3 regions of the Paenibacillus sp. 8b26 genome follow, and region 1 is predicted to be linked to each of the others. Evidence: riboswitches for the same ligand, from Rfam matches in the RefSeq annotation. Region 1 holds a riboswitch; each other region holds the start of a gene.
The links. Region 1 has a riboswitch for cobalamin ahead of cobJ (precorrin-3B C(17)-methyltransferase). Riboswitches for the same ligand answer to the same signal wherever they lie in the genome.

Region 1 (10,322 bases):
TCGCGCCAGCTAACGGACGCGGTAATTCTCGCCTGATGCGTGGCATCCGGATCATCGCCACCGTCCTTGATCGTCGTGCAGGAAGCCTCGTCCGCGTTCAGCACAAGCTCGATCAGCTCAAACGCATGATCGAATCCCGCTGGCAGCGATATCACCACTTCCTTCGGCGGAATGCCCGTGATGAGCAGTTGCACCGCTCCTTTGGCAACCGCAGCCGCACAGGCTCCGGTTGTAAAGCCTGACCGCATCGGCTTGTCTGGCGCGGGGGCTTCACCACTTTTCATCCGTTTGGGTCTGTCGGCGGACGCCGCTTCCTTTTCCATACCCATTCCTCCTTAACCTCTCATGCTGATCATGCTCCAATTCATTTCATGATACAGCAAACGGACAACCGCATCTAGCGGACAGCCATTAAGGAGATCGCATTCAATGCCGCCACGACGATGGTACTGCCACCCTTGCGCCCAATATTCGTAATGAACGGAATATCCAGCTTGCGCAGCTCGTCCTTCGATTCTGCCGCCGATACGAAGCCGACAGGCATTCCGATAATCAGGCCGGGCTTGGCCGCTCCTTCTTTCACCAGACGAATCAGCTCCAGCAGCGCTGTCGGCGCATTACCAATCGCATAGATACCGCCTTCGCCTGCCTGAATCGCTTTGCGCATCGAAATAATGGCGCGTGTCGTATTCAGCCTTTTCGCTTCTTCCATGACGTCGGGGTCAGATATGTACACATGCACATCTCCGCCAAACTGACGGATACGATCCTTGCTGAGTCCCGCCTGAATCATTTGCACGTCAGCAACGACCTGCTGCCCTGCGCGAATAGCTGCAACCCCGGCTTCAATCGCCTTCGGATGAAACACCATGCTGCGGCCCAGCTCAAAATCAGCAGACGCGTGAATCACACGTTGTACGACTGGATATTGCGCTTCTGTAAAAGGATGCTCTCCCAGTTCTTCCGTGATCATCTCAAAGCTTTTGCCCTCAATTTCCTGCGGCTGCACCGTTAACGGTTTGAAATCTGTTTTAAAATCCATCGTTTCGACCACTCCTTTACAGAAAATTAGTTTTGAACATTCAAAGTTACCTATTGTGTCACTACGCAGTCGGATGGTACTTCCCATCGCCACCGCTGCGCTTGCACAACACCATTCAGCTTACTCCGTTTTGATGTGAATTTTTAAAATTCAGCTTATATACGTATTTTAAGATGACTATATTTTAAATACACGTCAGAAAAAGTCCTGGATTTATCGGATTGACTGGGTTGTTAATTACCCGGCTCGATCAGATTCACAGGGTCATAGTTCAGATCGAAGGGTCCACTTTGGTTGTGCGCAGTGCGTCGATCACTCCGTCAAAATGATCAAATACGGTGCCAAATTCCACTTCCGGTCTGGATATCAAAATGACATGAATACCCAGCTCCAGGGCAGATTGAACCTTCTCATCTACCGCTCCCGTGCGTCCGCTTTCCTTGGTGACCATCACCGTCGTGCCGAAATGCTTGTACAAAGCCTCGTTCATCTCGCGGGAAAAAGGTCCCTGCATGGCGATAATATTTTTTTGCTCCAGCCCCAGCTCGCCGCATTTCTCCATATTGTCCAGTCGCGGCAGCATACGTGCAACCAAGCGAATATCCGGGTCTCCCAGCAAATGCTTGGTGAACGTGCCGAGCGTCTTGCCGCCTGTTGTAAGCATTACAGAGCCTTTGAGCTGCTTCGCTTCCAATGCGGCTTCCTCATAGGAAGGTACGATGTGAAGTAACGAATGATTGTCATACACCAGCCCTGCCCGCTCATAGCGAACATAAGGAACCCCGGACTCGCGGGCGGCTGTCATGGCATTCGCATGTGCTTCTTCTGCAAAAGGATGACTAGCATCAACGATAGTCTGCACTCCCTGTTCCCGAACCACTGCTGCCATTTCATCGGCTGTCATTCGACCTGTACGTACGTCCAGCCCCACTTCGGACAGGCTCGCTGCCGCACTTTCTGTTACGACGGAGGCCAATACTTTGAAGCCGTTGTCACGGATTTGCAGCGCCAGTTCCCGAGCATCGCTCGTTCCGCATAGCATGAATATCATGAGCCCTTCACCTGCCCGCTGCCAGAAATGCCGCTCCCGTTCACCACAGACGGCGTATGTGAATGATCGTGGTGGTGTTCATGATCATGGTCATCATGGCTGTGCGCATGTACATGCTCATGCTTGTGATCATGTGAGTGTTCCTCATGATGATGATCGTGTCCATGCTCATGTGGATGGTGGTCATGGTCGTGATGATCATGGTCGTGATGATCATGATCGTGATCATGATCGTGATCGTGGTCATGCCCATGATCGTGATCATGGTCGTGGTGATGATGGTGGTGCTCCTGCGCCTCCAGACGGAACTGGCAGTTATCGCAATTGGCCATAACCTTGCCAACCAAGCCTTCGTTGGCACGCTCCAGCACCAGCTCGACCAATTGTGGATGGAACCCAAAATATCCGCCCATTTCCACGTGTAATTCAGGATGAGACTCCGCAAATTCCTCTGTCATTTCTCCGATACGCTTAATCAGCACACCCGTGAATAGAAAGTATGGAAGCACGATGATTTTTTTGGCACCTAGACGTAGACAACGCTCCAAGCCATCTGGAAATGAGGGTTGTGTCACACCGATAAAGCTGCTCTCCACCCACGTATACGGGAGTTTTTCCCACAGCATACGGGTAATTTTGAAAAAGTCGCTGTTCGCATCCGGATCGCTGCTTCCGCGTCCCAGCACCAGCACAGCCGTTTCTTCATCCGTCACCTCGGCAGAAGCCTCCACAGCGCTATCCATACCGGCTGGAACCGCAACCGGACGGGCCTCTTTCAAGCGGCTTTGCAGAATGCTGACGATTTTTTCGTGAACGCCAATCGGACGTCCGTATACAAATTCCACCTGCGGATATTTCGCCTTTGCCCGGTCAATAGCCATCGGAATATCAATTTTGGCATGTACCGCTGCGAACAAAATAATCGGAATAAGAACGACACGCGTCGCCCCTTTTTCCACACATGTCTGCACTCCTTCGGCAATGTCGGGACGTGCCAACTCCAGGAAACAGGTTTCCACGCACATATCCGGTACCCGATCTGCCACCGCCTGTGCAAATTCCATCAGCTCCTGATTCCCCTCCGGGTCCCGACTTCCATGTCCAACCAACAATATTGCATTCACTGCTGTATTTTCCTCCTCATCAAAATAGGGATGACCTGCAAGACGCCCTATTTTATCTATATGCTTACATCCATAAAAACAGGCTTTCTAGCCCATTAATCGCCACAGACGGCATTCACTTCCACTATTGCAGGCGCATCTTCATGCCGAAAACCCGCTACCACGCCCACACGCTTGAAAAATTTATGAAAACGCTCGTTCGGATGCCCTTTTTCCTTATATTCAGCGATGACGTTCTCAACGATATCCGTAATCTGATCCCCCGGAATGCCCTCTGCCACAGGTTGAGCGGCATGAGCGTTGCGTCCGAATTTTTTGCCGCCGAGGAACAGATCGTATCCTCCCTTGCGGTACACGATTCCGATATCCTCCAGCACCGCCCCATAGCAAGCCATGCCGCAGCCGTTCAAAGCAATGCTCGTTTCCTTGGGCGCCTGCAATCCGCCCAGTACAACCTGTAGATGCTCAGCCACAGGCACAGCGTCATCCTTCTCCATATTGCAGAAGTCGCACGCCTTCACCTTAAACACATCGCCAATCGGCATCACGATGAATCGTTCATCCCGCAGCCGCCCTACCAGCTCCTCCGGGTCCGCGCACGGCACGCGCAGCACGATCTGGTGATCCGGCGTGTACTCCAGCTCGCCTTCATCACCCGCTACCTCGGCGAGTAGCGCCATCTGGCGAGCGGTGAACTTCTTGTTTCCCACGCCGGGGGAAACGCCCACCTCAAACAGCGCAGGCTTGCCAAAGCTGCCTGCCGCTGTCCCGGCCGCAGCCCCAGCTACGGCCACGGCTGCCGTTCCGGCGCCGCTCACGGCGGGCGCTTGCCCGTTCCAGCGCGCGCTCGCTTCGCCCGGCAGCTTGCCGCCCGCAGCGAGGCGGCTCAGCGCCTCCGCTGCCAGCGATGCCGGGGCCGCCCCGGCTTGCACGGCAGCCACCGCTTGCGGGCGTGCCTGCGTGGCAACCGCAGCAGCGCCGCTCGCGGAAGGTGCGGGCGCGGTCCCGCCTGCTCCCGCAGAGGCTGGCACTGCGGGAGCAGCGCCTGCCTGCGACGCATTCAGCGCGCGATCCTCTTGCGCGCCCAGCGACCACGGCTCCGCTTCCGTGCGGAGCCGCTGATGCGGCTTGAGCGCCTGCTCGGTCGCACCCAACGTATACTTGCGCTGATACCCGCGCGGCGTCACGATCAGACCGTCATACACCATCGTCGAAGAATTGCCGATGATAACGGTCGTCAGCATACCGATATCATGGTTGAGCATGTCCTCCAGCGTCGTCACAATTACTTGCTGACGGTCGCGATAAGCACTCTTGACCAGCCCGACGGGAGTCTGCGGATCACGGTAACGCAGCAAAACAGACTGCGTATCAACAATCTGGCGTGTACGCCGACCACTGCGCGGGTTGTACAGTGCAATGACAAAATCCGCCGAAGCTGCCGCCTCTACACGCTTCACAATCGTCTCCCACGGGGTCAAATGGTCACTCAGACTGATCGTGCATGCATCATGCATGACGGGCGCACCCAACAGCGAAGCACAGGACTGAATCGCCGATATTCCCGGCACGACTTCTACCTCAACCCCGTCCTCACGGCGCCAGCCCTTTTGCATCAGCACTTCGTACACTAGCCCGGCCATGCCATATACGCCTGCGTCTCCACTGGAAATGACGGCTACCTTCTTGCCCATCTCCGCTTGTCGAACCGCCTCCTGCGCACGGCTCACTTCCTCTGTCATCCCTGTGCGCACAATCTCCTGTCCGTTCAACAACGGGCGGATCAGATCCACATAGGTGTTGTAACCGATAATGACCTCACTCTCGGCCAGCGCATCCAGCGCTCGTTTGGTGATATGTTCCATATCCCCCGGTCCGAATCCAATCACGAGCAATTTTCCTAATGGGCTCATCGTTATCCTCCTTCTTAAATCTAGGCTATGTTTTCCACACTTCTATCTATTTCACTTGTATATGGACATCCTGTAACTCAAAAAAAACCCATCCTGCCCGGATGGGTTTCCTATGTACGCATCGTATCATCAGACGGACACAGCATAAGAAGACACTTCTTGTCTTCCGCCATCGTGCCGTTGCTTTCCATCTGCCTGTTCACGCTTGAAATGCTTCTGCATGTTCAGCTCCACGCAAACCTGCAACCAACATGGAAAAAGCAGCGTGCGCCTGATTTCCTGATTTCGTACACCCATCCTCTCCGCGAAGGTTAACGGTGCATACAGATCAAGGTAGGTCTCCTGGCTCGGCATCAACAGATTTTTTCGTCTTCCCCGTTTTGTCACGAGTGACGTCTGAAAAAATCCTCTTCCTTACAGTGGCGGGACCGCTCGGGACTTGCACCCGATTCCCTGTTACCCTTCGCTATCACAAAGGCACCTTGTCTGTCCGCTATTTGATTATGGGTCTTATCATAACCTTGGCTCAATCAGTTGCGCAAGCATGAAAAACGCTTTATTTCAAGTTCTCTGCCTTATTTTTTAGCATATGCAACAATTCGTCCGGGTCCGCAGAGATACTCAGCAGCGTTGGATGGTCAACTCCGGTAAATCCCTCGCGCACACTATGACGCACCATTTCCGCCAACGGGTCAAAATATCCGTTCACATTCAGCAGTCCGATGGGCTTGCGATGAATGCCGATTTGCGCCCAGCACAGCACCTCGAACAGCTCCTCAAATGTTCCCAATCCCCCCGGAAGGGCAATAAAGGCATCGGCCATTTCGCTCATGACCGCTTTGCGTTCATGCATGCTTGTCACCTCAATAAATTCGGTGACTCCCCGGTGAATAATCTCTGCATCGAATAACAGGGTCGGCATAATCCCGGTGACCTGACCGCCCCCGGCCAGCATCGCATCTGCGACCTCACCCATCAGCCCTTTGCTGGAGCCTCCATAGATCAGACGAACATGATGTCGGGCCATAGCCTCTCCAAGCTTGCCTGCCTCCTGAAGATATACCGATGAATGTCCGGGTCTGGACCCGGCAAATACACAAATGGAATTCATAATGTCTCAGCTCCTGTTCTGGTATCCCGCATCGAGGCTTTTTCATTATATTAAATAAATATTTTCGTTATAACAAAAACTTCCGTCGATGCATTTCCAACAAAAAAAGATAAAGACCCTGTAGGCCCTTATCTTTATTTTACCCTTTATCGCAAGGATATAGGTTAGTTTTCAGTTCACAACTTCAAGACCGTAGCCGTGCACCGAGGCGCTATGCTCAAAATATCTTCCCAGTTCCACCATCATCGCGCCCATTCGTTCCTCCACTGGAAACACGATCCGTTCAATACCTTCCTCCAAAATGGACTGCGCCGTCACCTTGCCTACCGACACAGCGATCACATCATGGCGAAAAGCTTCCAGCACGTCTTCCATCTGCTTCTGTTCCCTCGCATATTGGCACAAAAAGCGGATTTGCGGACCACTGGTGAACGTAACTGCATCAACATTACGATTTACAATATCCGCTAGCAGTGCTTGCAAATTCGCTTCCTCCGGCGGAATATGCTTATAGGGAAGCACCTGCCGGGTAACTGCACCTTGCTCGTCCAGCCACTTCACCAGCCCAGGGGCCGGGTCACCATGTAGCTGTAACAGCACTTCCTTTCCCTTCAGATCATACGGAGCAAAGGCCTGCGTCAACCCGATCAAACTTCCGTCCTCATCCCGTACATCTGGCGTAAAGCCACGCTTTTTGAGTCCATTGACCGTTTTGTAGCCTCGCGCTGCAATGTTCGAGGAATGTAATAGCTCTATAATCTGTTCTGCTACTCCCATATCCTCCGCCATATCGAGTAGCGCGTCCAGCCCCATGCCTGTCGTGAAAATGTTCCAGTCCGGCGGCTGCTTCACCCACGATACAATAGCGTTACGCAGCTCGATATCGTCCAGAAAAACCGTGCCCTGGGCCGGACGCTGCACTGGCTCGCCTCCCATTTTCGCAACCAGCAATGCCATTTCGTCTGCTTTACGGGGACCGGCAAGGGCAACTCTCTTGCCTGCCATGCGTTGTGCCATCCTGTTCCCTCCCTTGTAGAAATCGAAGTCATAATCCTTTCTACCAAGTATACAATTAGAGGGCTGAAAGACAAATAAGAATTCTTTTTCCAATGAATATAGTAAACTTATAAGTTAGCTTGTCCTGTTCTGCCTGCCTGTTGGCTTTCTTGCTGGCTCGTGCTATCCTGCTGACTCACACTATCCTGCTTCTCTCCAGATGGCTTATGATATTTGCTATCTTCTTTAGGCTTGGGTCGGAGCAGCAGCCATAGCACAAAAGGCATGAAAACAAAGAAAATAACCATTACCATCGTCCATTCCCGGCTGAAATCATAAATTTGGACGATATTAGAGAACAGCATAAAGGAACAGACATAACCCAACAAGCCTACGGGCCAAACCATCAAACTCCCCCGTGTGTGGGCAAACATGCGCTTTACCGCCAAACTGGTTACATACAGATCAATACCAATCTTTGTAAGCAGGGTTGGTACAGTCAGTGCAGCCACAAACAAGTCGAACCGATCCAGAAAGTCGGTTAACTGCAACTGACGCGCCAGTTCATACGATGGATAAAACAGCCGCGACAAGATGGGAATACCGATAACCAGCTCCGACAGCAGCACCATGATAATGATAAAAGCGGTTCCGGTCAAATGTCCAAGCCACGCACTCCGGGGACCATAGCTTTTTCCCGAAATCACAAAAGGCAACATCATAATATCTGCCATATATCCGAGCATACGCCAGCTACCTTTGATAACTCCATTTACATCCGGGTGCAAAATCGGTCTCAGTTCCGAAAAATCCATACTACGCCCGAAAACAAGCGGCATCGTCAGCAGCGTCAGAATCGACAACGGTACAAAAATCTCCGCCATATTCACAACGGTGCTTATACCGCCCTTGGCCATGAACGTTAAGGTCAGCAGCATAATAAGGGATATGACAACAATCGGAGTCAGCGGCAAAAGTACAATTTCCACCAGATCGGTAATAATTCTCAGATCTCGTGCAAAAATGATCAGAAATAAAATAATATAAACCATAAGGAGCATACGCCCTAGCACGGGGTGAGAGCTTACTATGGCCTGTAGCAGATCCTGATCCGGAAAACGCCGCTTAAGCTTCAACATCGCCCAGATCGGCAAGCATATTACGATGGCAGCAATCGCGCAGGTCCAATAGGCATGCTGATGCGCGTAATCTGCTGCCTGGGCCGGAGCATGCACAATGGTAATACTAACCTCCATCAACATACCAAGCAGCACGATCTGTCTGGTTGTGAACTGTTTCATACAGGAGACCTCCTTTTTCCCACTGGCATCTCGCGCTCGTTACAACGCAGGAGGGAGCCACATATCAATAAAACGGCTTAGCCATGTGGCCGCATAAACGGAACTCTTTGTCGAGGTTCCGTAGATCCAGATACCCATGCTAATGACATACAATACGCGTGAGACCCAGCGATTGACGGCAGGTGCAGCTTTCAGACTTTTACGTTCAATCAGATACATGAACAGCATAACCAGCACCAAGGGTAACAAAAATACTTTATTCATTCTGGATTTGCTCCTTTTTGATCCCGAATGGTTTGGTGATCGCACCGATATTCTCAATATGCACGATCGGGTTTATGGTGACCTCCACCTTGGGATACAATTGCTCCCATCGAGGTTTAATCCGTTTCCATTCATCTGGACGACTCATAATGATAGCCCGGCCAAAGCCAAGTATGTCTGAATGATATTTTTGCTGAATAACCCGGACAGCCTCACCCAGCTCTTTCTTGATCTCTTCGGTAACCTGCTGCTCCAGCCACTTTAAATTTTCCTCATTGGATATATCGAAAGTTGTCTCATCCTCCCTTACATTCCCATTGCAGTTCAGACGAATGGTCATTCGTATATCATCCCCCTGAATATGAGGCTTGATATGGACGCTATTTTCGATGAGATGAACGGATATATAACCAGCACCTTTAGGAGGAGGAATGAATATCTCCGTATCCTTGGCCTGCTCCATCCCCAATAGTAGAAACCGACTTAGATGGTTATCGATAATCCCTGTTACCATGTCTTTGCGAAATACAGCCAGCCCATCCACCTGAATATTCGTTTTCTTGTCCTTTATGTTGGCGGGACCATTTTTCACGATAGACATCACCGGCACAACCGGATCAATACCATCCAGCAGGATTGAATTCATCAACAACTTAACGGAGCGGGGTTCCTTCATATAAGCAAAGTTGAGCTCACGCACCATCTCTGCTGGATATTGCTCAATCGGGGCATCCGCCTGAAGCACTTCCAGCGCCGAGTCCTTCGTGATGACTACCAGCGAAGACAGACGGTTCTGCGGAATACGCGCCAATACATCCATAAATTTGCTGATCCCCTCACGTGCCAGTGCCTCGCCGAATAATAGTACCCGTCGATGGGAGAAATTCAGCGTTCGTGAAACTCCCCGCTGTTCCTCTGTGCTTGCTCCCCGGAAGCTTGGACCTATCTTGGACTCCAGATAATAGGATTTCGTTCCCCTTGTGCCTCCCCCACCTCCTGTGCTTCCCGAAGAACCGAGCTGTCCGGGGAGAGCAATTTGCATCGTTACACGGTATTGATCCCCTTCCTTATCCAAACCGGTACCCATTACAAAGGCTACATCGTTCACTTCACGGCGATCCCAGCATCCACCCAAAAGAACAGAACAAAGCAGTAGACAACTGAGCACAGCCGCTTTACGCACTTTTCCTGCATTACATCCTTTGGGTTTCTTCATCACCATCCCTCCTCGGTTGTGGGCGATCCATTCATTTTTTCCTTCGCTCGTTTGTTGTTGTCTTTTCCAATCCAGGAAGGTCGTCTGGTCAATTTCCACCATGGCGCACGAACGACGATATCCTTTTGGTCCATTTGATTATACGGGCTATACCCGCTCATGTAAGGCACACCAAACGACGTTAGCTTGGTTAAATGTGTAGCGAGCAGTGTGGTTGCGATAATGATTCCAAACAATCCGAATACCCCCGCCATCAGCATGATCGGAAACCGCAGCAAACGAACGGTGATAGCAAAGTTAAAGC
Region 2 (10,322 bases), 2.2 Mb from region 1:
GACACGATCCTGCGTCAATTTTCCTGGCTTCCGGGGCATATTGACCTTATCCCTGTCGATCAGGGGGCCTTGCTTGGAGGGTGGAATATCCGGGGATGGCGTGTGAATCACGGGAAGAACGGTTATGCTTACGCTTATCGACTGGAAAAAGACGGCTTCTCGTGGGCCTACTGCTCGGATTCGATTGGGCTAAATGATGCGGAAATCCTGCCCCTGCACAATCTGGATTTGCTCGTGCTGGGAACGAGCTTTTATCATGAGGAGGCCGAATATGCAACCCGCTCGGTATATGACATGCTGGAGGCTCAGGAGCTTATAGGGAGACTCCAACCCAACCGCACGGTATTTACACATATGTCACATGATGTGGATGTCACACGCAACTACGGGCTTCTGGAAGGGATTCGCCTGGCACAGAACGGCATGAGCCTGCCATTGGAATAATGCTGCTCCTTACATCGTCCGGCTGATACGGAGAAGGGTAGCTATACCTTCTTTGATTTGCAGCTCGTTGGCATACGAATAGGACAATCTCACATGCGTTTTGCCTTCCTCGCCAATCGGATCGAATACATTACCCGGTACGAAGGTGACCGATTCCTGCACACATTTGGCGAGCAGTTCATTAGGTTTCAACGTAGAAGGCAACTGGAGCCACAGACTGAGGCCGCCTGCCGGGCTGGTCCAGGTCCAGCCGGAATCGCGGAGGCTGTCTTCCATCGTTTCCTTGCGAATCTGGAGCGCGATACATAGCTTTTTTATATGCTGCTGCATGCGTGGAGATTGAAAGTATTGCAGGAACAGCTTCTGATTCAGCAGTGGCGAACCGTTATCTACCAGCGCTTTGACGTTCAGCAGGCTGTTCATGAGCTGTGGTCGGCAGGTCACGGCTGCGATTCGCAGACCTGGCGCGACATATTTGCTATAGCTGCGAATGTAGACGACGCTTCCCGAAATATCATAGGCAAAAATAGGTGACGGCGGCTTTTGCCCAAAGCTGATGTCATAGGTGCTGTCGTCTTCGACAATAAGGCAACCATAGCGCTCGGCCAGCTCGGGCAGACGTTTGCGTTGTTCCTCGGGCACTGTGAAGCCGGTCGGATTATGAAACGTTGGATTGATATAGAACACACGCGGCTTTTCTGTTTTCATGCACCATTCAATCTGTTCCATATCATAGCCTTCCGGTCGGATATCGGTCATCGTCAGACGCGCGCCTTGTCTGCGGAATATTTCCATAGCAGGGCCATAGGCGGGACGTTCGGTCAACACGCGGTCTCCTGTCCGGATCAGAGAACGGGAAATCAGGTCGATGGCCTGCTGTGCGCCGGAGGTAATCAGCACCTCGTCTGGTGACAATGCAAAATGCTTATCGACGCTAAAATGCTGCGCCATTGCATCCCGAAGCTCGGCATCGCCCTGTACAGAGGAATAGGTGGCTGCTACTTTCGGGTGCTTTTCAAATACCTGCATCATCAGCTCTCTCCAATATCGGTTGGGCAGGAGAGACGGGTCAATCAGCGCTTTGGAAAACTGGAAATTCGCATTCACCGATTGAACGCGGCTAAGTCCATCCATTCCCCTCCAAGCTGAAACAGACGGATCATCTGCCGCATGGGCGGATTCGGAGTGAAACGTGAGATCAATGGACGAATGCCCCGAGTACCCAGCATATTTCGCATGCCGTGTCGCTTGGGAAGCAAGAACGTAATATCCTGATTTGTCCTTTACATAGACCATTCCCCGTTGCTTCAACTCCTGATATGCCCGGAAAACGGTTAGCCGATGTACACCCAGCTCCTGAGCCAGGCTTCGTACGGACGGCAGCTTCGTGTCTGCTTGCCAATCCCCGCGATCAATCCGCACAGTCACATAATGGATGACCTGCTCATACAGCTTTAAGGCATGATCGGCTGGAAAGAGTAATTCGCTGTTGTTCTTGCCCACGCTGTCCACGCTCCTTTTGTGTGTATTTTACTATAAAACATTTCAAAGCTTCATACAACTGTTCTGTGGTTACACATCTGTTCTGTCTATCTCCCTGTATGCTTGAAAGCAACTGAAGGGAGAGGGACGTATCATGATTGGTATCGCGTTTACGGTAATGTGTCTTATTTTTGGTACAACGTTTTTGGCTATAAAAGTGGGGGTAGAAGCGGGACTTCCGCCGTTTTTGTCGGCAGGCGTACGTTTTTTCGCAGCAGGGGCTATATTGTTTATCGCCATGAAGCTGATGGGAAAAGTTCGCTGGTCGTTATTATGGCGGAAGGAAATGGTATTCATTGGAGCTGGAACGACTTTCGGTACGTTTTCGGCCTTGTATTGGGCAGAGCAATATGTCAGTTCGGGCATCGGAGCCATTTTATCAGCCACGGGACCGATGATGATCGTTATTTTGCAGTCGGCGCTGCTGCGGCAAAAAACGTCGCGGATTACGGTCATTGGCTGCATGATCAGCTTTCTTGGCGTGGTGCTGGTGGTGCTGCCTGGATTGGCGGTTCAGATCAGCGGCCTGTGGCTGGCGGGATGCCTTGTCATTTTGCTGGGGGAGCTGTGTTATTCCGGGGGAGCACTTTATTCCAAGCGGGTGATGGATGTATTTCGGGAAACGAACCCGATTGCCCTGAATGCGGCGCAAATGCTCCATGGGGGATGGATGCTGCTGTTACTGTCTGCGATCACGGAGCCGTGGAGTTCTGAGGGGTGGCAGTACCTTCCTGCCATGGGCTCTTTATTGTATCTGATTCTGTTTGGTTCGATGATTGCACATACACTGTTTTACTGGCTCATGGAGCGTACAAATCCTCTTTTCCCGACGACGTGGTTGTATATTTCACCGCCGATTGCGGTGGGATTGGGAGCCTTGGTGTACGGAGAGCATGTAAGCTGGTGGATGCTGGCAGGGGTGCTGCTCATTGTGACCGGATTAATGCTTATGAACAATGGAATTATCCGTCTGGTGAACAGGCGAAAGGTGCGTTCTGCTGCCTGATATTTTGAATTTGTTAGGCATCATATGATATGACAGAAAAAACCTCCAAGCTATCGCGTGTTACTGAACATGCGACGTTTGGAGGTTTTGTTGTTGTGTTATTTATCTCAATTTATTCAGCATTCAGCACGAATTTGTCGATGGCGTGCTTAACACCGTCTTCGTTATTGCTGCTAGTAATGTAATCAGCCAGCTTTTTCAAATCAGGAATGGCATTCTCCATCGCTATGCCGAGACCCGCACATTCGAGCATTTCGTGATCATTCCAGGAGTCGCCAATTGCAATCGTTTCGGACAGATCACAGCCATAATGGTTAGCAAGGAAGGTAAGAGCGTGGCCCTTGGTACCCTCATGGTGCATGATTTCCAGAAAATGAGGCTTGGATTTGGTAATATGCACTTCATCACCAAGCAGCTCGCGCAGTTCTGGAATCAATTTGTCCAGCACTTCCGGCTCGTCAATAATCAGCATTTTAGGCGTAGGCAGTTCTACCACTTTGCTGAATACAGGCTCTACAAAATATTCCGTATTGTTCAGCTCGGTGTAATCTTTGATTTTCTGATTATCTTCACGTGTGTACAATTTGTCATCTATATACGTTTGCAGATGCAGATTGCGTTCCACGCAGAATTCATACAAGCGACGAGCAGCCACGAGTGGAACATAACGCTCATACAGCACGTTTTCGTCCAGCAGGTTTTTAATCAAGGCCCCTTGGTACGTAATGATTGGAACGTTCAAGCCGGTTTGACGGGCGAGTTGTTTGGCAGATGCGTAAGCACGTCCTGTTGCAAGTGTAACCACGACACCTTTGGCTACAGCAGCTTCAAGCGCCAGTTGCGTTGCAGGAGTAACTTCTTTCTGGTCGTTAATGAGTGTATCATCAATATCAATGGCAATTAATTTATACATATCGGTATTCTCTCCTTTATCTCTATCATGGGGCAATGTTCAAATTGTATCTTATAATATTCAAAATGACAATATCACAATGAAAAGGGGACGACTCCTTTAAGAGCCTGTCCCCTTATAACCACTGAAGAATTGGATTGAATCAATGGGGAAAAGTAGCTGTTAGTCTTCCAAAAATACGAGTCCGACAAAATCGTCCAATTCAATATTACCAAAATAATGCTTCAAATCGAGAGAGGACAAGGCTTGACGAACTTCATCTTCATCGTAGCGCTTGCCGCGCAGAATATTTTCAATATCAGCGACGTCACCCACACCGAAGAAATCGCCGTAGATTTTAATATCACGGATATGGCCTTCCTTGAGATCCATGCGGATATCAATAATGCCAACCGGAAATTTACGGGTGTGCTTGATATTGCTTTCAGGGGATTGACCGTAGTTCCAGTCCCACGATTGGTAGCGTTCAGCAGAAATTTCATGGATTTTGTCCCAGTCGGCATCGGTTAGCTTATATTGGGGTACCTGATCCAGCTCTGCATCGAATATGTAACGCAGCAGCTCCTCGCGGAATTGCTCAATGGTCATCTCACGGTCCATCAGCTCGCTGATGTTAGCGACGCGGCTACGGACAGATTTAGTACTTTTGGATTTAAACTTTTCAGGATTGGCATGCAGTGATGCGGCCACATTGTCCAGGTTCAGGTTAAACATCAATGTACCGTGGCTGAACATGCGTCCGCGCGTGGCAAATTGGGCGTTCCCTGAAATTTTGCGCTCACCGACCTGAAGATCGTTGCGTCCGGTCATTTCGGCTTCCACACCCATTTGGCGCAGGGCGTCAATGACAGGCTGTGTGAATTTGAGGAAATTATGAAAGGACTCCCCGTTATCCTTGGTAATGAAGCTGAAATTTAAATTACCGAGGTCATGATATACAGCCCCGCCGCCGGAAAGGCGACGAACGACTTGAATGTTGTTGTCTCTGACAAACTCGGCGTTGATTTCTTCAATGGTATTTTGATGCTTGCCTATAATAATAGAAGGCTGATTAATGTAAAACAGCAGATAGCTGTCGTCCAGCGGAAGATGCTTGAGCGCGTACTCCTCAATGGCAAGATTAATGGCTGGATCGTGTATGCCCTGGTTGTCGATGAACAGCATGTCCATTCCTCCGTATATACAAACTGTGTAGTTTTATGTGTACCTCCTTCTATTGTAACCCAAGTGAGCGACGTACACAAAAGCTCATTTGCATTGACGGGACGCGAAAAGCAGCCCCATAATGGAGCTAAATGATTCGGAACGGCCGGAAAGGATGATAGGCAATATGATAGAGGTTTACGGTCACGGTGGGGACAGGGAGACGGCTGCGGCGACATTCGGCGGGGCGGCTGCGGATTTTGTAGATTTTAGCGCAAATATCAATCCGCTGGGTCCGCCACCGGAGGTGCTTGAGGTGCTACAAAGCGCGTTGGACACTGTGGTTCGCTATCCAGATCCCGGACACCGGAATTTTAAAAATACGCTGGCGCGGCGACTGCATGTTCCACCAGAGTCGCTGAGTATCGGAAACGGTGCGGCTGAGAGCATGGCGTTGCTGTTACTTGGACTGGCTCCCAAGCGTGTGGGCACGGTGGAGCCGTGCTTTTCGGAATATGCAGAGCTGGCGGGTAAATTCGGAGCCGAGATAAGCCGGGTGTACGGCAAGGCCTCGCTTCAATGGAAGGCGGACGTGGAAGACATACTTCAGCTTATGGAGCAGGTGGATGTTCTGTTCCTAGGTCAGCCGAATAATCCGAACGGTGTGCAATACGGCGATCAGGAGCTGCGCGAGCTGGCAGAGGCGGCGGGGAAAACGGACACCGTGCTAGTGGTGGATGAAGCGTTTATTGATTTTATCCCGCTGGAGCGGCAAATTTCACTGCTGCCTGTGCTGGATCGGTATCCTCATGTGATTTTAATCCGGTCGATGACGAAATTTTATGCCATTCCGGGCTTGCGCTTGGGCTACGCGGTTGCTCATCCGGATTATATCCGGCGAATGACGGCCAAGCAGGTGACCTGGAGCGTGAACGGACTGGCGTTGCTGGCTGGAGAGGCGTGTTTGCGGAGTGGTGAGGCGTACGAGCGGCGCACGCGGGAGCTGATTGCTACGGAGCGTAGCCGTCTGCTGACCGCTTTGGCGGAATGGGGCTGCGGTGTCATCCCCGGTGAAGCGAATTACGTCCTGGCACGGGCGCCGGGGACGTGGAGCGCATCAGCCATTCAACAGGCGCTTGGACAGCGCGGGATTCTTATACGGAGCTGTGCCATGTACCCGGGGCTGACGACGAGCCATTTTCGAATTGCAGTCAAGGACACGGAAGCCAACGACATGCTGCTGTCTGTATTGGGCGAAGTGCTGGAGGAGGAACGGCGGCGTGACGGTTAGCTTGATCATGATGGCTGCATATCTTCTGGACAGGCTGATCGGCGATCCGAGGTGGTTTCCACATCCGGTCATCGGCATGGGACATGCCATTTCTGCCCTGGAAAAGGCGATTCGCCGCCGGGTTCACAGTGACCGTGGTTTGAAACGCGCTGGCTTGCTGTTACCACTGATTGTGGTGGGCGGCTCCTTCGCGCTTGGCTGGGCGTTACTGCGCTTGCTCGCCTGGATTCATCCGTGGCTGTCTGTCGGCGCGGAAATTGTGCTGATCGCCACCACGATTGCTTCCAAAGGACTAAAGGACGCCGGACTGGCAGTGTATCGCGAATTAAAGGCGGGTGATCTGCCTGCGGCACGCCGGGAGCTGGGAATGATCGTCGGGCGGGATACGCAGCAGCTCGATGAGCCTGAGATTGTGCGCGGTACCGTCGAAACGGTGGCTGAAAACATCGTGGACGCGATTATTTCCCCGCTTTTTTATGCCCTGATCGGGGGAGCACCATTAGCGCTGGCTTATCGTGCCGTGAATACCCTCGATTCCATGGTTGGCTACAAAAATGAAAAGTATCTGCATTTGGGCTGGGCCTCGGCACGTCTGGATGATGTCGCTAATTACATTCCGGCACGCCTGACAGCGGGTATGCTGGTAGTAGCGGCGTGGGTTTATGGGCATGATGCTGGACGTAGCTGGCGTATGGTAAGGCGAGATGCGCGGCTGCATCCCAGTCCGAACAGTGGCTTTCCAGAATCAGCAGTTGCGGGTGCATTGGGGATTCGCCTCGGGGGCTATAATGTGTATCATGGCGTGCGCTCCTTCCGCGCATATATGGGAGAGCTGGTGCGACCGATGGAGCCGGATGATATTCGGCATACGATCCGGCTGATGTTTGCCGTGTCCAGTATGTTTGTGGGGTTGTGCCTGTTCGTGTCCGCCGGATGCTATGCACTGGGGTGGACGCCGTGATGAAGCGTGACGCACCGAATGCTGCCAATAGAGCAGGAAGCGATATGACCTTGGAGCATTATTTTACAGAACATCAGCAGTGGGACTTGGAACTTGTGCTGGTGCGGCACGGCACAACCTTATGGAACAGGGAACGTCGGTACCTGGGGCACTTCGATCTGGGATTGCTACCGGGAGCAGAGCAAGAACTAGAGCCTTTGCGGGAAAAATTACAGAGGCATTCCTTTGTCCGAATCTATTGCAGTGACTTGATACGTTGCCGTCAGACCTTGCAGATCATTTTGCCGAAATCGGAACTGGGACCAGAGCTTGGAGAGGGAACCCACTTCGAATTGAAACCGGAATCACGGTTGGAGCTGACATCGAAATGGGATTCTGAACGTTTCCTATCTAATAGGTCTGCTTGGTCTGTCATCATGGAATCACGTCTGAGAGAGCTTCATTTTGGGGAATGGGATGGAAAAACGTATGACATGCTCAAGGATGTGGCGCTGTACCGCGCGTGGATTGATGAGCCGCAACGAGTTACACCGCCGGGGGGAGAGCCTTGGGCAGACTTTGTGAACCGCCTCGATGAATTCCTAGACTCTTTGTATGAGTGGCGTAAAATGATGGATGTTCAGAAAACAGGCATGCCTGATGCTCCACCTTCTGTGCTGGTCGTCACGCATGGTGGAGTGATTCGTCAGTTGGCTTGTATGCTGGTACCGGGTCATGATTTTTGGAGTTTGAATCCGAAGCCGGGAGCGGCAATTACGATTCGGTTGAGGCTGGGAGAGCGACACCAGTGGATAGGAGAGGTGCTTTCTTTTTAGGTCAGATAGGGGCAGGTGAACAGGCGGTTTGGGTTGTAAGCCAGTCTTTTTTAACCTATAATCATCAAGTAAAAGAACGGCTTGACCAACACTACATCAAATATCCAGCAGACGAGGTCGGTGCAGCGGGATGAAACCCTCGGGTTCTTTCCGGTGCGCTGTTAAAAGGGAAGCCGGTGTGAATCCGGCGCGGTCCCGCCACTGTAAATGGAAAAATGCCAGCCCGCTATGCTTTATGTGCCACAAAGCATATGAATGAGCAGTAGGCTGTCGCATGTTTCTGTAAGTCAGGATACCTGCCCGTCCGCCTGTCACCATAGTCCTTCGAGGAAAGGATGACGTGTTCGCAGTGACTGTCCATGCGGAAGAAACTGCCGCCTGCGTACGATCTGCGCTAACGTGACCCCTGTGTCCTTATCTGAGGATGCAGGGGTTTTTTGAAAGGAAAAGAAGGCTGGATTTAGCAGATATCGGATGATGTTCAAGTGACGATCTTAAAAGAATTTATATGGAGGGGTGTAAATCATGGCAGGAAATAAAATGAAGGTCTGGACTACAGGCTTATTGGCTCTGATTTTGGCGGTTGTGCTGAGTGCATGTGGAGCTAACGGAAAGAACGCTGAAAATAAAGGGGATCAAGCCTCACAGCAACCAGGACAGACAGCAACCGCTCAGGAGTCTCCGGGAAAAACGGTCTACCCGCTGACCATTAAGGATGCGACCGGACAGGAGTTTACGTTCAAAAAAGCGCCGGACAAAATCGTTTCCGTCTCCCCGGCTGAAACCGAGGCGCTGTTCGCCATTGGACTGGATAAGGAAATTGTCGGCGTATCCGACTATTCCGATTACCCGGAAGCGGCTACGAAGAAGCCCAAAGTGGGCGGTATTATGAAGCCGAATGAAGAGGCGATCATCGCCGCGAATCCCGAAGTCGTTTTTGCAGGAATATCGCTCAGTGAGCAGGCGACGACCAAGCTGCGTGACCTGGGAATCATGATTTTTAAAACCGAGCCGAAAACGGTTGAAGATGTCATGGCTAACATTGAATTGTACGGGAAGATCACTGACCATCAGAAAGAAGCGAGAGCGGTAACCGACAAGATGAGAGCAGATGTTGCGGAAGTGAAAGACGGTGTTAAAAATATCGGCAAAGGGCAGAAGCTGAGAGTATACGTCGAATTTTCACCCGGCTGGACGGTTGGCAAGGGAGAGTTTATGGATGAGCTGATTTCTTTGGCGGGCGGGGAAAATGTCGCTGCAACCCAAAAGGGCTGGTACCAGATCAGTGAGGAAAATATTATAGCGGCGAATCCGGACGTAATTTTATACAGCAAAAATGTCAAGGACGACAAAACAGGCCAGACGCTCGGCGATATCATCAAAGCCCGCAGTGGCTGGGATCAAATATCGGCTGTTCGTCAAAACCGGGTGTTTGCCGTGGATGATAATCTGATCAGTCGTCCGGGTCCGCGTGTAACGGAAGGTCTCAAGGAAGTGGCCAAGGGCGTGTATCCTGAAATTTTCAAATGACTCGTAGACTGATCGGCTTTGGAGGGGCAGGTCTTGCCTTATTGCTGCTGACGCTGTTGCTCTGTCTCGGCATCGGCTCGGCCAAGCTTCCCGTCAGCCAAATCACGGGTATTCTGGTCAACCATCTGCCGTGGTTAGGTGAGACGTTTACACCGGATTGGAATCCATCCACAGAGCAGATTATTTTGAAGATCAGACTGCCGCGTGTCTTACTGGGAATGCTGGTAGGCGCAGCGCTTGCGCTGGCGGGAGCCGGATTTCAAGGTGTGCTGCGCAATCCGCTGGCTGATCCGTACACGCTGGGGGTATCCTCGGGTGCTTCGGTAGGGGCAGCAGTGCTGATTTATTGGGGGCTTCGATTTTCGTTTGTAGGCGTATGGACACTGCCGCTGGTGGCATTTACGACTGGAATGCTGACGTTGTGGATGGTGCTAACGTTGGCGCGGGAAGGCGGAAAAATTCCAACGCAAAGCCTTATTTTATCAGGCGTGGTGATGCAATCTTTTCTGGGTGCGGTTGTTTCTTTTCTGACAGCCATGTCGAAGGAGACGGTTAATGAAATATTGTACTGGACAATGGGGAGCCTTAGTCTGCGCGGCTGGTCGTATACAGGCATCCTTTTGCCTTATGTGGTCATTGGGCTGGTGTTTCTGTGGAACCGGGCACGAGTGCTGAAT
Region 3 (10,322 bases), 300 kb from region 1:
ATGTGGGATGTTAAGCAAACAAAAGTTATTCGCGCTGGGCTTCCAGCATGTGATGGCGATGTACGCTGGAGCGATTGCCGTACCTCTCATTGTAGGGGGAGCATTGCACCTGACGCCAGCCCAGATGGCCTATCTGGTGGCTGCCGATTTGTTCACTTGCGGGATTGCTACGTTATTACAGATTATGGGCACGCGGTTTTTCGGCAGTAGATTGCCTGTCATCCTGGGCTGTACGTTTACGGCGGTGGGTCCGATTATCGCAATTGCGTCGACCTCGAATTTGGCGACCGCGTACGGAGCCATTATTTTATCCGGTATATTCGTGGTGCTCGCGGCACCGTTGTATGGCAAGCTGCTACGCTTTTTCCCGACGGTGGTTACGGGTTCGGTTGTTACGATTATCGGCCTGTCCCTCATTCCGGTGGCGATGAATAACGTAGCAGGGGGTCAGGGTAGCGCGGATTTTGGACAGCCGCGTAATTTGCTGCTGGCGTTAGTTACTTTACTGGTTATTTTACTTGTGAATCGGTTGGCTAAGGGCTTTTTGCGCTCAATTTCCGTGCTCATCGGTCTGTTTGCGGGTACAGTGGTCGCTTATGCGATGGGAATGGTGCATTTTGCTCCAGTGGTGCAAGCGTCTTGGGTAAGTGTTGCGCAGCCGTTTTATTTTGGTAAGCCTGAGTTTAGCATTATGGCAGTATGTACGATGATTATCGTTAATATTGTCAGCATGGTCGAGTCTACGGGCGTTTATTTGGCAGTAGGCAAGGCGATTGATCAAAAGGTGGAGCAGAAGCAAATCGTCAATGGTTTGCGTTCCGAAGGACTTGCAATTATGCTCGGGGGTATTTTTAATGCGTTTCCTTACACGGCTTTCTCGCAAAATGTAGGTCTGATTTCGCTGACACGCGTCAAGTCGCGGAACGTTATTTTTGCTGCGGGTGGCATTATGGTTGTTCTTGGTCTGTTGCCTAAGCTGGCTGCCTTGACGACAGTGATTCCTAATGCTGTGCTGGGCGGGGCGATGATCGTTATGTTCGGTTCGGTTGCTGCGTCGGGCATGTCTATTTTGTCAGAAGTGGACTTGCGGAAGGAAAGCAATCTGCTGATCGCGGCATGTAGCATTGCGGTGGGTCTCGGCTCTGCCGTGCTGCCCCAAATGTTCGACCAACTGCCGAGCTTTGCCAAAATGCTGCTGCAAAACGGCATCGTATCCGGCTCGATCACGGCGATTGTCTTGAACATCGTTTTAACGAAAAAACAAGCCGAATCGGTCAAAGGTGTTACAGTGTCGGAGGTTCCGCAGAAGGTTTGATAATTAGGATTAGATAAAGACAGCCGGAGAGAGGTCGTAAGCCTCTTTTTCCGGCTTTTTGGCATAGAGTTATTGATAAAGCCCTCTTCCTGTATGAAGATCGGGATTTGAGATTCTATTAGAAGAATTTGCTAGAGTGGTAGGCGAGGTCATGGTATACTCTATCTTATGGATTTTGAATAGTGGTGGATGTTTTCGGACCACGGCGCAGCTTCCCGAAAGGGGGTGAAGCCGATGTCAACCTTGTGTCGTGCTACGATGTGTTGCGTTGGATGGTTACGTTACTAAGCCTGGTGTTTAGTATTCGTAAACTTTATCGCTGGCTACGTCGGAAATTTCGGAACAAGCGAAAACCCACCGCGTAATTAGGTTAGGCGCCTAACGGTGGGTTTAGCTAAGCATTTAGCGCGCCGTGGTGATCCACAGCCTTTCAAGTCCTAAGAGTCTTTGCCGTTGGTAGCGGCGAAGACTCTTTTTAGTATACGGACACGTTGGTTATCTCTATACCTAATTTTATCACGTCCATTGCGTGCATGCAACGCAAAGTCATAGCCTTGATTCTGGCCGTATCGTTCAAATTTAAATTATTATGCGACATTTGTTGACAAGCCTGTAACAACAAAATAAGATAGTCCTAAATCGTAATGAAAAAGAATAAAGGAAGAAAACAGGTGTGAGCCGGACTTTCTATCTACAGGGTTTCGTTGAGATCATGTAGATGGCTGTTGTACGTGCTCACTTAAAAGGGAAGTTCGGTAGATTCCGACACGGACCCGCCACTGTATACAGGCATCAGCAGGGAATTGCTGTAGCTTTCGGAATAGCCACTGGAACTGTGAAGAACCGGGAAGGCCTGAAAGATACGCCTGAAGTCAGGAGACCTGCCTGTTTTAACATCACTGTCAGACCCACGGGATGCTGGGGAGGTGGTTGGGCGTGCTGCTTACGGAATGTCTGAAACCGATCCGATCCCTTCTATGATTAGAGGTGCTTTGAGGTGAGCTTTGGCATTTTATAATGAAAGCATTTCTGACTGCTGATCAGGCGGTCCGGGATGCTTTTTTTTGCGTTAGGTATTTGTGAATGACAAGATAGAGGGGGATAAATAAGATGATAAGCAATCGTAAAAAGCGTTCATGGTCCATATGCACAGGGGTGGTGCTGCTGCTGGTAGTTATGGCTCTTTCGGGATGCTCCACAACCAATAAGACGGCGGACGGCTCCGGCAAGAGCGAAAACACATCCGCACAACAGTCCACAACGGACAAAAAGCTGGTGATGGCGTATACCTGGAAGCCGTCAGGCGTGGATCCGCATGGCGATAATAGCTGGGATGTCATGCGTTCTGGCGCAGGCGAGACACTTGTCCGTTTGAATGAAAAGCTGGAGCCTGAGGCTTGGCTGGCCAAGGAATGGAAGCAGGATAGCCCCACAGTCTGGACATTCAGCTTGCAGGATAAGGTCACTTTTCATGATGGAAAGAGTATGGACGCGGAAAGTGTAAAAGCTTCCCTGCTGCGCTCCATTGAGAAAAGCCATCTGGCGAAGGATTTGCTAGATGTAAAGTCAATTGACGTAACCGGGCCGCTGGCGTTGAAAATTACGACAAACCAGCCGAATGCGGCGCTGGTGTCCAATCTGGCTGATCCATCGACGATTGTGCTGGATGTAGCGTCCATAAAGGATGAGCAGAGCTACCCTGCGATGACAGGTGCTTTTAAAATTAAAGCGTTCAACAAGGATCAATCCTTGGTCGTAGAGCGTTATGACGGATATTGGGGCGAGAAGGCCCGGCTGGCTGAAGCAACGATGAAGTTCATTACGGACGGCAATTCGCGCCTGCTGGCACTGCAATCCGGCGAAGTAGATGTAGCGACCGATATTCCGGTGGATAACGCGGAGGTATTGAAAAAAAACGATAAGCTGCAAGTGCTGTCGGCTCCCTCTTTGCGCACCCATATGATCGTGTATAACATGGAGTCGTCTCTGTTCAAGGATGCCGCGAACCGCAAAGTAGTGGACAGCTTGATACCACGTGCATCTATTGTGAGTGCGATCATGAGAGGCTATGGTACGGAGGCAAGCAGCCCATTCCCGAGCATTCTCCCCTTCGGTAAGGTCGAGCGTAAAGCGCTGGACGGAATGCCCGAGCAGCTATTGACGAAGGATGGCTGGAAGAAGGATGCCCAAGGCACATGGACCAAGCAGGGCAAGCCGTTCGAGGTTACGTTGCTGACCTTTCCTCAACGTCCAGAGCTTTCGGTCATGGCTGAGGTGATTCAGAGCCAACTGCTGAAGGAGGGCATCCAGGTGAAGATCCGCAAGGTGGAAAATATCGACGAGGCACTGACCAAAAATGATTGGGATTTCGCCATGTACAGCATGCTGACTGCCCATACGGGAGAGCCGCAATATTTTATGGACATGTTTTATTCCTCTAAAAGCGAAGCCAATGTAAGCCGTTATAGTTCCAAACCGCTGGAGAACCTTCTTGGCAGCTTGAAGCTGGCGAAGGATACAGCGCAACGTAATGCTGTGACACTGCAAGCGCTGGATATCATTAATACGGATTTGCCGCAGTCGTTTATTGTTCACCCTGATAATGTGTTTGGGGTGAAAAAAGGGGTAGAGGGCTTTACACCGCATCCGATTGAGTATTACTACATTACGGCGCAATCCGATATTGCGGAATAACGGGCTGCGTACCCTATGATTCGTTTTATTCTGGAACGTGTGGCGCAGCTTGTCATCATTGTGTTTGTTGTATCCACGCTGACGTTTGTGCTGATGAGGCTGGCTCCCGGCGACCCTGCTACCATTCTGCTCACCGCGCATAATGTGCCTGCCTCTGAGGAGGCGTTGACGGCGCTGCGTAAGGAGCTGGGCTTGAGCGAGCCGCTCCATATTCAGTATGTGAACTGGCTGCGGGATGTGTTCACAGGGCACTGGGGCACCTCCTATGTATCCAAGGAGTCGGTGCTAACCGAACTGTGGAACAGACTGCCCGCTACTGTGGAGCTGGCTTCGGCGGGCTTTGCCGTCATGACGGTCCTGACTCTTGGAATGGGACTGGCCGCCTCAGTAAAATCCAGCGGTTGGCTCGATCGTCTGGGAAGGCTGTTTGCACTGCTGGGATCGTCCATTCCCTCTTTTTGGCTTGGCTTTCTGCTGATTTACCTGTTTTCCGTTCGTTTGGGCTGGCTCCCATCCATGGGTCGTGAGGATTGGACTCATTTGGTACTGCCAGCGCTGACCCTTGGGGCAGGTTTGGGGGCTGTGCAAGCCCGTGTGCTGCGTGCCCAAATGCTGGAGCTGGGTGACCGGAATTTTGTGAAGGCGGCGAAGGCCCGAGGCTTTTCCCGCAAGCATATTCTGTTTTTTGAGATATTCAGGCATGCGATTTTGCCGATCATTACACTGTTAGGCACAAATTTGTCATTTATGCTGGCGGGTAATGTCATTGTAGAGACGATTTTTTCATGGCCGGGTTTGGGCAAGTATTTTATAGATGCGATTACGCAGCGGGATTATCCGGTGATCCAGGGGTATGTCATTTTTGCTGCATTTTTAATCGTAGGTGTTCAGTGTTTGGTAGATGTGGTCCAGGCGGCTGTAGATCCAAGGTTGCGTTTGCGTTAGGGGAGGGAGTTGAAAATGAAAAACATGCGGCTGTCCTTCAAAGGGAGCTTACTGACAGGAGGAGTGCTGCTGGGCCTGATCGTGCTGCTCGGGGTACTGGCTCCATGGGTTGCTCCTCATGATCCTCTTGATGTGGACCTTCTGAACCGTTTGGCACCACCTAGTCGGAAATATCCATTTGGTACGGATCATCTGGGTCGGGATGTACTGTCGCGCCTGATTTACGGGATTCGGACCAGCGTACTGATTGCTTGTGCGATTACAGTGACCACCTTGTGTATCAGTTTGCCGATAGGCTTGCTCATTGGCTATGTACGCGGGCGTGTGGACCAGTTAGTCATGCGGGCCATTGACGGCGTGCTGGCTTTTCCCGATATCATTTTGACGGTGGCGATTGTGGGTATCTTGGGTCCGGGCTTTGTAAACATGACCTTAGCGATTATTGCGGTACGGTGGGCGGGATATGTTCGGTATATTCGCACCCTTGTTCAAAAAGCCTGTCAGGAGGACTATGTCCGATATGCCCGTTTATCCGGTAATTCACATGTGCGCGTGCTGAGACGTTATGTGTTGCCGCAGGTACTGCCACAGCTGCTTGTGTACGCGGTCTGGGACATTGGACGAGTCGTGCTTATGGTTGCCGGACTTTCCTTTCTTGGGCTGGGTGTACAGCCGCCTAAGCCGGAGTGGGGTGTGATGCTGCATGATGCGACGTCGTATTTTCAGGTGGCGCCGCATGTCATGATTTTCCCGGGCTTGGCGATTATGCTGTTTGTGCTTGCTTGCCAGCTTCTGGGAGACCGATTCTCGGAAAAGGGGGCGGCAGAATGGAGGATGGGACAGGACAGATGAAAGGGAATATGGCAGGGCGCAAGCCAATGTTGCACGTGGAACATCTGGAGATATGTCGCATAGGCACAGGAGCGGGTACACGTATTGACACAGCAACAGGTGCGGAAGCAGGTAGGAAACCGGGCGCGAATGGGAAAATAATGCGGATAAGCGGTAATCAGCCGCTGCTCCGAAATGTCAGCTTTTCCGTATATCCAGGGGAAATTGTGGCTCTAACCGGGCCGAGCGGATGCGGCAAGAGTCTGACCGCGCATGCGATCGCGGGCATGCTGGAGCCGGGAATCGGCGTTACGCAGGGGCATATACACTACAACGGGGAGGATATCGTCCCATTCGATGAACGGCGCTGGCAAAGGCTGCGTCGCGAGGACATTGCCCTGCTCATTCAACAATCGCTGAGCGGGTTGAATCCAATCCGTACCGTCCGCACACAACTGACGGACACGCTCAGACTGCACGGGCGGCGCTGGATGCCACCCGACCAGAAGGGGCATGCGGATGTCGCTCCCTCCCTTGCTGCACCGCAGCAAGCCCTCCCTCAGGGCTTGTTGCCCCAGGTGCGGCAGATGCTGAGCTGGATTGTGCAGATGGCCAGAGGTCGTGTTACTCAAGCGCAGGAGGCTTATCTGTGCTCTTTATTGAGGAAGGTCGGGTTTGCAGACCCCGAGCATATTTTGTCCTCATACCCTTTTGAATTAAGCGGAGGGATGTGTCAAAGGGTACTGCTGGCTGCGATGCTAAGCTCCGGTCCGCGCCTTTTTATTGCCGACGAGCCTACCACGGCGCTGGATGTTATCAACCGGGATAAGGTTCTGGCATTGTTTCAACAGTTGAGAGAGGACTTCGATCTCACCATTTTGCTAATTTCTCATGATCGTCAGGGTGTGAGCCGTGTGGCGGATCGTGTACTGGAGATGAGCCCGGAAGGAAGGATACGCGAATGATACTGGAATTAAAGCAAGTGACCAAAGCCTATCCTGTCCGCAAACGGAGAAAGGGCTGGTCCAAAACGCAGGATACCGAACAGGCTGTGAAGCAGGTGAGTCTGGAACTGCAACGTGGAGAGTGTCTGGGATTGGTCGGTGAAAGCGGAAGCGGCAAGAGTACGCTGGCAAAATGTATTCTGAGACTGGAACCGCTGACTTCGGGTGAGATTTGGCTGGATGACCAGCCGATTCACATCGGGAGGATAAAGGATATCCATCTGTACAAACGAATCCAGCTGGTCGCGCAGGACTCGTCTTCCTCGCTGCATCCCCGCATGACGATCCGAGATATTTTGGAGGAGCCGATCTGCAACTATTTTCCTGAACGAAAAGCACAAGCACTGAATATTTGCCTATCCTTGCTGGAATCGGTGGGGCTGACTGCGGACTGTCTGGAGAAATACCCATCGCAGCTAAGCGGCGGGCAAAAGCAGCGGGTGTGTATTGCCAGAGCGCTGGCAGTGGAACCGGATATCATCTTGTTCGACGAATCGGTCGCCAATCTGGATACGACAACGCAATCTTCTGTGCTGGACATGCTCAAGAGAGCGCAGGTGGAGCGCCAGCTATCCTATCTTTTTATCACCCATGATCTTCAATCCACGCGTCAGTTTTGTGATCGGATTGCCGTCATGTATCAAGGAGAGATCGTGGAAGTACTCAAGGAATGGGATGAACACCTGTTACAGCATGAGTACACGCGTACTCTGTTTCAGACGTTGGCGGATTAAACCATAAATTTAATATTATACAAATTTATAATATATTAAGAGCATTGCTTGTCGAATGTAGTTGACAAAATAGGATGTGATACCTATTCTAAATATGATTATGATAATCATTATCACGTATATAGAAAAGGGGAAACACATTGATGTCCGTTCGACACCGCAAGACTGCCACCCTTACGCTGGTAGCAATCCTTTTATTATCCGTTATTTTAGGCTGCGCGAAGCAGGATAATACGCCTGCGTCCTCCTCAACCGACGGAGCTGCCAATGAGAAGACGATCACGCTATCGTGGCCGCGCGACATTGGCACGATGAATCCTCACGTATACAATCCTTCCCAACTTTTTGCACAATCCATGATTTATGAGCCGTTAGTCAGTTACAAGCAAGGTGGCAAGCTGGAGCCTGCTTTGGCTGAATCCTGGACCATTTCCAAGGACGGCAAAACATATACGTTCAAGCTACGTAAAGGCGTGAAATTTTCAGATGGAACGCCATTTAATGCGGCTATTGTCAAAAAGAACTTTGACGCTATCATGAAAAATGAGAAAACGCACAGTTGGCTTGGGGTGGTTGGTGTTCTCGACAAAACCGAAGCCGTAGATGACAGCACCTTCCGCATGACGCTCAAAGAGTCATACTATCCGTTGCTTCAGGACTTGTCTGTCGTTCGTCCGTTCCGTTTTCTGGGGGAAGCCGGGTTTCCGGATGATGGAGATACGTCCAAAGGCATCAAGAAACCTGTAGGTACAGGGCCTTGGATGCTGGATGAATACAAGCAAGATGAATATGCAACCTTTAAGCGTAACCCGAATTATTGGGGTACTGCACCGAAAGTGGATAAAATTATCGTAAAAATCATTCCCGATGGCGAAACACGTGTAATGGCCTTTGAAAAAGGCGACTTGGATCTGATTTATGGAGAGGGTGTCATTAGTCTAGATGCTTTCAAACAGCTTCGCGACACGAATAATTATGTGACCAAGCTGTCTGAGCCTGTCGGCACAAGAAGCTTGTTGCTCAATTCGTCCAATCCCAAGCTGGCAGACCTTCGGGTACGTCTGGCGCTCCAGCATGGCTTTAACAAGCAGGCGATGGTGGAAGGCGTGACCTCGGGGCTGGAGGAAAAAGCGGATACTGTCTTATCCAAAAACTATCCGTATACAAATGTGGACTTACAGCCCGTTGACTATGATGTGGAAAAATCCAAAGCGCTGCTGGATGAGGCTGGCTGGAAGCTACCCGCAGGCGGCGCAGTACGGGAGAAGGACGGACAACAGCTGGATTTTGAGCTGATTTTTGATAAGACCGATCCGGTCCAAAAGGCGATGGCCGAAACCATTCAGGCGGAATGGGGAGAACTGGGTGTCAAGGTGAACCTGACCGGGCTGGAGCTGACAGTTCAAATCAAACGCCTTAGATCCAATCAGTTTGATCTGTACTTCTGGTACAACTATGGTGCGCCTTATGATCCGCACTCCTTTATTAATGTCATTGCCAAGAAGAGCTTCGGGATTTCCGAGGTACTGAGCGCTCTTCCGATGAAGAAGGACCTGGATCAGCAAGTACACGAAGCGCTCTCATCGACAGACGAGACCAAGCGTCAAGAGCTGTATGCTTCGATTCTGAAAACCCTTCAGGAGCAATCTGCCATTGTGCCTATTTCGTATATTAAGAAAACCGCAGTATATCAGAAAAAGATTACCGATTTTGTATTCCCGGCCAATCGGGATGAAAATCCGTTTGAGGGAATTGAAATCGGGAAGTAGTTGAAACCGAAGGGGAACGATAGTTTACAGGATAGGAGGACAACTCATGATCAGCTATATCGGGAAGCGAATGGTAGCGGTCATTCCTATTGTTCTCTTTGCCACCCTCGTTACCTTTGCGCTCATTCATATTTCACCGGTTGATCCGGCCGAGGCCTATTTGACGGCAGCTCATATCTATCCAACTCCGGAAATTTTGGAGCAGAAAAGACATGAGTTTGGGCTGGATCAGCCTTTGCTGACGCAGTATATACAGACGCTGCAAAGAATCAGTCGGCTGGACTTTGGTACTTCATATCTGACGAACAAGCCGGTGTGGGATGAGGTGAAGGTTCGGCTGCCTGCCACCGTCGAGCTGGCGCTGAGCAGTATGGTGCTATCTATCGTGGTGAGTATCCCGCTGGGCGTACTGGCGGCGATGCGTAAAAATGGCTGGATCGACATGCTTAGTCGGGGAATTTCTTATTTTGGAGCGTCTATTCCTCAATTCTGGCTGGGATATCTGTTGATCTTCTTTTTTTCCGTGAGGCTGGACTGGCTGCCTGTAGAGGGCAGGGGAACCTGGCAGCATCTGGTGCTGCCTACGTTGACCCTGTCGCTGGTTCTGATTGCTCTATATACGCGTCTGCTGCGCTCCAGTGTATTGGAGCAGCTTCAGGAAACGTATGTGCAGTATGCCAGAACCAGAGGGATTCGTGAGCGGGTGATCATGCTCAAGCATGTGCTCAAAATTGCCATTGCCCCGCTGATTACGGGTATGGGCATGAATCTGGGCAAGCTGCTGACCGGAACGATTATTGTGGAGCAGGTGTTTTCATGGCCCGGTTTTGGCCGATATTTTGTGGAAGCGATTTTTAACCGGGATATTCCCGTCATACAATGCTATGTGTTTTTGGCGGCATGCCTGTTCATCGTATGCAATTTGCTCGTTGATCTGGTGCATTTGTATATGGACCCCCGAATTTCATCGAAGGGACGAGCAGAGCAGTGATGATAAGGTTGCGTACAATGTTTAAGGGTCAAAAGGTGA

Region 2: it holds a riboswitch for cobalamin, as region 1 does, so the genes downstream of both, ACQ4MX_RS07010 (ABC transporter substrate-binding protein) here and cobJ (precorrin-3B C(17)-methyltransferase) in region 1, are expected to answer to the same signal.
Region 3: it holds a riboswitch for cobalamin, as region 1 does, so the genes downstream of both, ACQ4MX_RS15915 (ABC transporter substrate-binding protein) here and cobJ (precorrin-3B C(17)-methyltransferase) in region 1, are expected to answer to the same signal.

The regions. Positions count from the first base shown of each region.
Region 1 covers NZ_CP192445.1:3,749,721-3,760,042, reverse strand. The annotation lists gene ACQ4MX_RS17325 (cobalt-precorrin-5B (C(1))-methyltransferase) at 1-323, opposite strand, end outside; gene ACQ4MX_RS17320 (precorrin-8X methylmutase) at 398-1,042, opposite strand; gene cobK (precorrin-6A reductase) at 1,314-2,093, opposite strand; gene ACQ4MX_RS17310 (sirohydrochlorin chelatase) at 2,090-3,217, opposite strand; gene cobJ (precorrin-3B C(17)-methyltransferase) at 3,313-5,130, opposite strand; gene ACQ4MX_RS17300 (hypothetical protein) at 5,260-5,487, opposite strand; cobalamin riboswitch at 5,446-5,629, opposite strand; gene ACQ4MX_RS17295 (TIGR00730 family Rossman fold protein) at 5,687-6,241, opposite strand; gene ACQ4MX_RS17290 (uroporphyrinogen-III synthase) at 6,413-7,258, opposite strand; gene ACQ4MX_RS17285 (GerAB/ArcD/ProY family transporter) at 7,366-8,538, opposite strand; gene ACQ4MX_RS17280 (hypothetical protein) at 8,578-8,802, opposite strand; gene ACQ4MX_RS17275 (Ger(x)C family spore germination protein) at 8,795-10,018, opposite strand; gene ACQ4MX_RS17270 (spore germination protein) at 10,018-10,322, opposite strand, start outside.
Region 2 covers NZ_CP192445.1:1,583,757-1,594,078, reverse strand. The annotation lists gene ACQ4MX_RS07055 (MBL fold metallo-hydrolase) at 1-444, shown strand, start outside; gene ACQ4MX_RS07050 (PLP-dependent aminotransferase family protein) at 454-1,947, opposite strand; gene ACQ4MX_RS07045 (DMT family transporter) at 2,081-2,992, shown strand; gene ACQ4MX_RS07040 (Cof-type HAD-IIB family hydrolase) at 3,105-3,905, opposite strand; gene ACQ4MX_RS07035 (lipoate--protein ligase) at 4,068-5,069, opposite strand; gene cobD (threonine-phosphate decarboxylase CobD) at 5,236-6,339, shown strand; gene cbiB (adenosylcobinamide-phosphate synthase CbiB) at 6,329-7,300, shown strand; gene ACQ4MX_RS07020 (histidine phosphatase family protein) at 7,345-8,115, shown strand; gene ACQ4MX_RS07015 (hypothetical protein) at 8,088-8,249, shown strand; cobalamin riboswitch at 8,240-8,433, shown strand; gene ACQ4MX_RS07010 (ABC transporter substrate-binding protein) at 8,641-9,645, shown strand; gene ACQ4MX_RS07005 (FecCD family ABC transporter permease) at 9,642-10,322, shown strand, end outside.
Region 3 covers NZ_CP192445.1:3,446,011-3,456,332, forward strand. The annotation lists gene ACQ4MX_RS15905 (xanthine phosphoribosyltransferase) at 1-14, shown strand, start outside; gene ACQ4MX_RS15910 (nucleobase:cation symporter-2 family protein) at 8-1,315, shown strand; cobalamin riboswitch at 2,015-2,218, shown strand; gene ACQ4MX_RS15915 (ABC transporter substrate-binding protein) at 2,426-4,009, shown strand; gene nikB (nickel ABC transporter permease) at 4,025-4,954, shown strand; gene nikC (nickel transporter permease) at 4,970-5,806, shown strand; gene ACQ4MX_RS15930 (ATP-binding cassette domain-containing protein) at 5,782-6,750, shown strand; gene ACQ4MX_RS15935 (ABC transporter ATP-binding protein) at 6,747-7,523, shown strand; gene nikA (nickel ABC transporter substrate-binding protein) at 7,667-9,292, shown strand; gene nikB (nickel ABC transporter permease subunit NikB) at 9,339-10,283, shown strand; gene nikC (nickel ABC transporter permease subunit NikC) at 10,283-10,322, shown strand, end outside.